3 regions of the Heliorestis convoluta genome follow, and region 1 is predicted to be linked to each of the others. Evidence: a T-box and tRNA genes for the amino acid it is inferred to sense, from the RefSeq annotation. Region 1 holds a T-box; the other regions hold tRNA genes.
What was found. The T-box of region 1 lies ahead of glyQ (glycine--tRNA ligase subunit alpha). A T-box ahead of a tRNA ligase gene usually reads a tRNA of that ligase, here a tRNA-Gly.
Positions count from the first base shown of each region.

Region 1 (2,320 bases):
CAGTTGTTTTAACGTAGAAGTCATAAATTTTGCTGGAATTTCTTCTACACCGATCTCTAAAAGCAGATCGCTCTGTTTCAAGACGTTCCTTCCTCCTTATGATTCAACAAAGGGAAGTGATTCCTTTGCTCTTACCAATTATATGGAATATTTTTCTTCTATCGATTCGCTTCGTTTGATACTAGAGTCCCAAAGCAGAGCGCAAAGCTCTATCTTTTAAGAGCGGATAACCGAGCTTTTCTCGCTGCTGTACATAGGCAGATGCGCAGGTTCGTGCTAGATTCCGCACACGGGCGATATAACCGGTCCGCTCTGTAACAGAGATGGCGCCACGGGCATCGAGAAGGTTAAAAGTGTGAGAACACTTGAGTACATAGTCATAGGCTGGCTGGACAAGCCCTTTTTCGATAACTCGCAATGCTTCTTTTTCGTAGAGGTCAAAGAAGGTGAATAATGCGTCGGTATCGGCTACTTCGAAGTTATAATGTGAGTAATCAACTTCTCCTTGGTGATGTACGTCACCATAGGAGATGCCATCGACCCACTCAATATCGTATACAGAGTCTCTCTGTTGAATAAACATGGCGATTCTTTCTAAGCCATAGGTAATTTCAGCACAAACAGGCTTGCAGTCAATGCCTCCACATTGTTGGAAGTAAGTGAATTGGGTAATTTCCATGCCATCAAGCCAAACTTCCCAGCCCAACCCCCAAGCTCCTAAAGTCGGTGATTCCCAATTATCTTCAACAAATCGAATGTCATGCTTTAAAGGATCGATGCCTAGGCAACGTAAACTATCAAGATATAATTCTAGTACGTCATCAGGTGAGGGCTTTAAAATAACCTGGTACTGATAATAGTGTTGTAGCCGGTTAGGGTTTTCTCCAAAACGGCCGTCTGTAGGTCTTCTCGATGGTTCTACATAGGCTACATTCCAGGGTTCTGGCCCTAAGGCACGTAGAAAAGTAGCAGGATTCATCGTTCCAGCTCCTTTTTCCACATCATAGGGTTGTTGTATGATGCAGCTTTTCTCTCCCCAAAATTGGTTCAGTGTGAGGATGATTTGTTGAAAGTTCATCTTATTGGGTCATCTCCTTCTCCTTCAGTATCTGTAGCAATCAGGAAACTTGTAAAAAACACACAAAACCTCTCGTCACTGGCTTTGAGCCAGGGACGAGAGGTTTCTCCCGCGGTTCCACCCTGATTGACAGAGTTGAGTTCAATCTCACTCTGTCCTCTTTCAAATCTATGTTGGGGCTTTACTGACAGAAATGCAAAATCTACAAGAAAAAATCTTGTATAAAAAAACTTTCTTTTCTGCGTTCTTCCCCTGACTCTGGAATGCCTTCGCACTGCTGTGCCATGCCGGCTTTTCACCCTGTCCCGGCTCGCTGAGATGGTTGTCAGTGTTACTACTTTCCTTCATTGCCTTCTATTACTACTGTCTCGTCACAAGAATAACAGGTTCTTTTCTTTGTGTCAATTAGAGAGCTTTGTTCTTCTATGATCGAAGACTTTACTTCTATTTATCTACGATCTTCCCTATCTACATCAATCCAATCGATAGTACCATCTTTTTTCTCTACTTCGAGCTTACAACCGGAGGCAACGGCGGCGATAGTCCCGAGAGCTGCGATGATAGCCAACTGGGTACTTAGTAAGGCGCCTGTAATGCCCAATACACCGATGGTAACAGGAATATTAAATAGTACTTGATCACCTTTAAGCAGGCGTACGCGCCGTACATTACCTTCTTTGATTAAGTCTTTCAGTTGCTTCCACCATTTTTGGCTGGTGAAGCGCCAGTTTGTTGTATCGGTTCTGTTTTCTAAGTATACAAGCGCTTCTACGACGTCACCGTTGCAATACTGCAATGCTTCTTGTGCTTCACTGTAAGAGACGCCCATACGACTTCGAATGAGATCTATTTTTTCCAAATCTGTTAAATGTTCCATGGGTAGCTTGCCTCCTTTCTTTAATTTCCCCCCATAGTTTCTAATACAGTCCAGGAGCGCATTCTTCCTTCGTAACGGCTTTGAATCGTTTCTTGTAAAACTCTTCTAATAAGCATAGCATTTTTTTCGCCTACTTGTACTTTATGAATTTCTCGCGGATCCATAACACGCAAATAGTTGAGTAAAGCAAGAGCATTGGGAGGAAGAATATATCCTTTGTCGTCGAAACGTTGACAGCATGCTCCAACTGTTCCACCTTTAATCGGTGAATAGATGGGATAGTTCGATGTAACCATGGGATCTTTTGTCTCTGGTAGTATTATTCCACAATTTATACAGGCATCAAACACAGGGCCATAGCCTAG
Region 1 is NZ_CP045875.1:1,705,570-1,707,889, forward strand. Features, by position in the region: gene glyS (glycine--tRNA ligase subunit beta) at 1-81, opposite strand, end outside; gene glyQ (glycine--tRNA ligase subunit alpha) at 182-1,078, opposite strand; T-box leader at 1,167-1,435, opposite strand; gene FTV88_RS08165 (DUF4342 domain-containing protein) at 1,527-1,955, opposite strand; gene recO (DNA repair protein RecO) at 1,976-2,320, opposite strand, start outside.

Region 2 (2,320 bases), 1.5 Mb from region 1:
AAAAGCCTGTTACACTTGAAAGAGTGTAACAGGCTTTTTTTGTTATACTTTTGTTGTACCTTGAAAACTACACAGAGAAATATTCGCGATGTAAAGAGTAGGTTAAGTCCTCGACCGATTCGTACTCGTCAACTACACGCCTCACAGCGCTTCCATCTCGAGCCGATCAACCAGGTCATCTTCCTGGGGTCTTACCTACTTACGTAGTGGGAAGTCTCATCTTTGGGTCGGCTTCGCGCTTAGATGCTTTCAGCGCTTATCCGGTCCCGACTTGGCTACCCAGCGCTGCATTTGGCAACACAACTGGTACACCAGCGGTCGGTCCACCCCGGTCCTCTCGTACTAGGGGCAGCTCCCGTCAAACTTCCTTCGCCTGCGATGGATAGGGACCGAACTGTCTCACGACGTTCTGAACCCAGCTCACGTACCGCTTTAATGGGCGAACACGCCCAACCCTTGGGACCTACTTCACGCCCCAGGATGCGATGAGCCGACATCGCAAAGTAGCAAGCTACTTATCTGCTCCGTTCGACTTGCATGTGTTAGGCATGCCGCCAGCGTTCGTCCTGAGCCAGGATCAAACTCTCCAAAAAAGGATGTTTTGGAGTTCGCTGCGCCATAAATGGCGTCAGCGGTTAACTTCCTTTGCATTCCTTATATATGGGTGAGCCTGATAAAGCTCTTAATTGACTTCTTTTTGATAACTTTTGCATTTATAATGAAGGTTCCGAATAACCATCACCGAATCTGCAAAAGTTCTCAGAATTGATTGGTTTGTCGCAAGCCCGAAAGCTTCGACATTTTCGCACGCTTGACTTGTTTACAACTGTTTGATTTTCAAGGACCGGTTTGTTTTGCCCTCTCGTTGGGCGGAAATACATAGTATCATGTTTGTCATCGTTTTGTCTACTGGTTCTTTTTGGCAACTTCGCCGTTAAAACAAAGCATACCAAATCGTCCATCTTAAGTGCTGTAAGTGTTGGTTCTGATGCTACATTAATGAAAGTAGCAATGGAGCGGAAGACGAGATTCGAACTCGCGACCCTCGCCTTGGCAAGGCGATGCTCTACCACTGAGCCACTTCCGCAAGTGGTGCGGTCGAGAGGACTTGAACCTCCACGGTTGCCCGCTGGAACCTAAATCCAGTGCGTCTGCCAATTCCGCCACGACCGCAAATAAAATTGTATAGTAAAGATGGAGCCAGCGACAGGAATTGAACCCGCAACCTACTGATTACAAGTCAGTTGCTCTACCGATTGAGCTACGCTGGCTTAGTGTTAGCCTTTTCGTTCATCTCTGTGCCCGAGCACGATGTATACTGTATCATCTACTCAGCCGTAAGTCAAAGGTATTTTTTTCTAATTGTAGATTTTTTTCAACTTTTTTTGAGCAAAAAAAACACGATAGCGACAGCGTAAAGGTAAGGATAAAAAAGAAGGTCTCACAAGAAATGAAAAAGCTCGGGATTAAACCCCGAACTTTTTCTTAAATGCTCGTCCTATGGCATCAGCACCTAAAATCGCATCTTCTACAGCTTGAACGGATATCGGTACAGGCATGTTATAAATGCTCGATCCTTTTGCGCAAGCTTTTTCAGCGACAGCTCTTATTTTTTCTGGTGTTGGATCCGTCACACCAATTTCAGCAAGTGTCACTGGAAGTCCTACTCGCGAACAGAAGTCGAGAACCTCCTCAATTTGATCGGGTCTACGACCTTCTAATACAATGTGCGTTAATACACCAAAAGAGACTTTTTCACCATGATAGTAGTGGTGGGTCTCTTCTAAAACAGTTAAACCATCGTGAATGGCGTGGGCAGCCGCTAACCCGCCACTTTCAAAGCCTAAACCACTGAGTAACGTGTTGGCTTCAACAATACGATCTACTGCCTCGGTGACCGCACCAGCTTGTACCGCTTCTTTGGCCATTTCACCATACTCCAATAAAGTGTCATAGCTAAGGCGAGCAAGGCTTAACGCTGTAACTGTAGTAAGTCCACCGGGCATATTTTTAGAGTTGGTTCGTGAAGCAGAATCAGCTTCAAACCAAGTAGCTAGCGCATCTCCCATGCCAGCTACCAAAAAGCGGACTGGCGCCTTGGCAATAATCGCTGTATCAACAAGAACTAGATTGGGGTTTGCCGGTGTAATCAGGTAATGCTCAACAACACCTTCTTCTGTATAGATAACAGACAAGGCACTACAAGGCGCATCAGTCGCTGCAATCGTAGGAATGACTGCCACAGGAAGACCCATCTTCATCGCTACAGCTTTGCCTGCGTCAATGACTTTTCCACCACCGACAGCAACGATAACATCGG
Region 2 is NZ_CP045875.1:3,213,714-3,216,033, reverse strand. Features, by position in the region: tRNA gene FTV88_RS15470 (tRNA-Gly) at 1,013-1,087, opposite strand; tRNA gene FTV88_RS15465 (tRNA-Leu) at 1,091-1,173, opposite strand; tRNA gene FTV88_RS15460 (tRNA-Thr) at 1,196-1,271, opposite strand; gene FTV88_RS15455 (glycerol dehydrogenase) at 1,467-2,320, opposite strand, start outside.
Region 2: it encodes a tRNA-Gly, which carries the amino acid that the T-box ahead of glyQ (glycine--tRNA ligase subunit alpha) is inferred to sense. The anticodon was not compared.

Region 3 (2,320 bases), 1.2 Mb from region 1:
AAGACTATGCAGAAGCAGATGTAGTCCTTGTAGGCATTCCCATGGACTTTACCGTTAGCTTTCGCCCAGGATCTCGAATGGGTCCCCAGCAGATTCGTCTCGTATCTTATGGAATCGAAGAGTATAGTGTCTATCAAGATAAAGACTTGATAGATAAGAAGTACTATGACGCTGGTGATATTGCGTTGCCCTTTGGAAACGTAACAGGATCGCTAGAACGGATAGAAGAAGTAGCGGCCGACCTACTTCAAGAAGGCAAAAAACCGATTTTTATCGGTGGAGAACATTTGGTTACCTATCCGATTGTAAAGCCTTTTGCAGACCGCTATGCTGATCTAGCCGTCATTCACTTTGATGCTCATGCAGATCTGCGAACCGATTATCTGGGCGAAACAAACTCTCATGCTACTGTGATTCGCAAAGTGGTAGACTTAATCGGTGGCGACAATGTCTATCAGTTTGGAATTCGTTCTGGAACGAGAGAAGAATTTGCTTTTGCTCGTGAGAATACGCATATGTATGTAGACGAAATCTTTCCTGCTTTACAGAAGGTTGTTGATAAGCTGAAAGGTCGTCCCGTCTATGTTACTTTAGATATAGATGTACTCGACCCAGCCTATGCACCTGGAACAGGAACGCCAGAGCCTGGTGGTTGTACACCTCGAGAAATGTTTGAAGCGATGCGGTTGTTGGGTCAGCTCGATATTGTCGGCTTTGATCTTGTTGAAGTAGCTCCCTCGGCCGACTTGTCCGACCGTACGTCTCTTTTAGCAGCGAAAGTAATTCGAGAAGCGATTTTATCGTTCTGGTAAGAAGATAAACAAGCGAGCGGGGTGTTTTGGAAAGATTTTTCAAGCACCCCTTCGTAAAAATATTAAAAAAGTAGTTGACGTTTCCTTCGAGCTTGTTGTATAATTCTCTTTGTTGCGAGGGAGCTGTGGTGTAGAGGCCTAACATGCCTGCCTGTCACGCAGGAGACCGCGGGTTCGAATCCCGTCAGCTCCGCCATCTTATATATTGCCTCGATAGCTCAGTCGGTAGAGCAGAGGACTGAAAATCCTCGTGTCGGTGGTTCGATTCCGCCTCGAGGCACCATTTTGCGGGAATAGCTCAGTGGTAGAGCATCGCCTTGCCAAGGCGAGGGTCGCGAGTTCGAATCTCGTTTCCCGCTCCATGGTTGAACAGGAAAGCCACCTGTATGGTGGCTTTTTACAAGACTTTGTCGACGACCGCCGACATAGATTCATCAATGAAATCGTCGTCTGGCTATGACGCGGTACTCGTTGCCGTCGTGAGAACCTTGGGGTTGATAGTCTAGGCCGCGGGCTCGTAAGAATTCGAAGACCTTGTCGTGTTGATGGGCGTCTTTGGCATTCATGATGATAACCAGTTCATCCTGTCTATCGAGCTCTCGGATTCTATCGGATAGAATACCCAGTTGGTCCGTAGCAGGTGTAATTTCAATGTAGTGTGTCGTCACAATATCACCTCCTGTCTTCAACTAGTGTTGCTTGAACAAGGGATGATGAAACTGGTTCATTTTTCTTGTTGACGATGTAGTCAATCTGTGTTATACTCTTCCTTGTGGTTAGAACCACGCAAGCTGCCGGAGTGGCGGAATTGGTAGACGCACGGGACTTAAAATCCCGCGGACGAATAATCCGTGCCGGTTCGAGTCCGGCCTCCGGCACCATAACATAACAAGTTACAAGAGCTCTGAATAATGATTCAGAGCTCTTGTTTTTTATCGCTAGAAGTGATAAAACGCAATCCATATAAAAAATCAGATCCCATGAAAGAGATCTGATTACAAGGTTCAACTATTCCATTTTTATAAAGGTAATCGGTTGAGGATGTTCATCTAACGTCTTAAATGTAAATCCTCTGCTTTGCAAATCCTCGATAATAGGAGGTAAGGCGACAGGCAAGGTTGTTTTACCGACACCATCGTGGAAGAGGATAACAGCGCTTTTTTTATTCATCGTCTGCATATGTACTTGTTTTTGGATGTAAGCAGCTGGTACGAGAGAAGTTTTTGAGTCTCTCGAATCAACGTTCCAGTCGTGGAGGATGTAGCCTTGCTCTACAAGTATTTTCGCCAATGCTTTACTAACGTTACCCTGGGTTCCGCCGGGAGCACGGACAATGTTCGGCCTTATACCAATGGTGTTGTAAAGAACTTCTTCTGACTTTACTAAATCGTCAATGAAAGCTTGTGGTGAAGCGTAAATTACGCGATATCGATGAGAGTAAGTGTGGTTGCCAACGAGATGCCCATCGTCAACCATGCGTTGCACAATCTCTGGATATCTCTCCACCT
Region 3 is NZ_CP045875.1:2,866,040-2,868,359, reverse strand. Features, by position in the region: gene speB (agmatinase) at 1-812, shown strand, start outside; tRNA gene FTV88_RS13650 (tRNA-Asp) at 932-1,008, shown strand; tRNA gene FTV88_RS13645 (tRNA-Phe) at 1,020-1,095, shown strand; tRNA gene FTV88_RS13640 (tRNA-Gly) at 1,100-1,174, shown strand; gene FTV88_RS13635 (hypothetical protein) at 1,247-1,480, opposite strand; tRNA gene FTV88_RS13630 (tRNA-Leu) at 1,606-1,693, shown strand; gene FTV88_RS13625 (polysaccharide deacetylase family protein) at 1,821-2,320, opposite strand, start outside.
Region 3: it encodes a tRNA-Gly, which carries the amino acid that the T-box ahead of glyQ (glycine--tRNA ligase subunit alpha) is inferred to sense. The anticodon was not compared.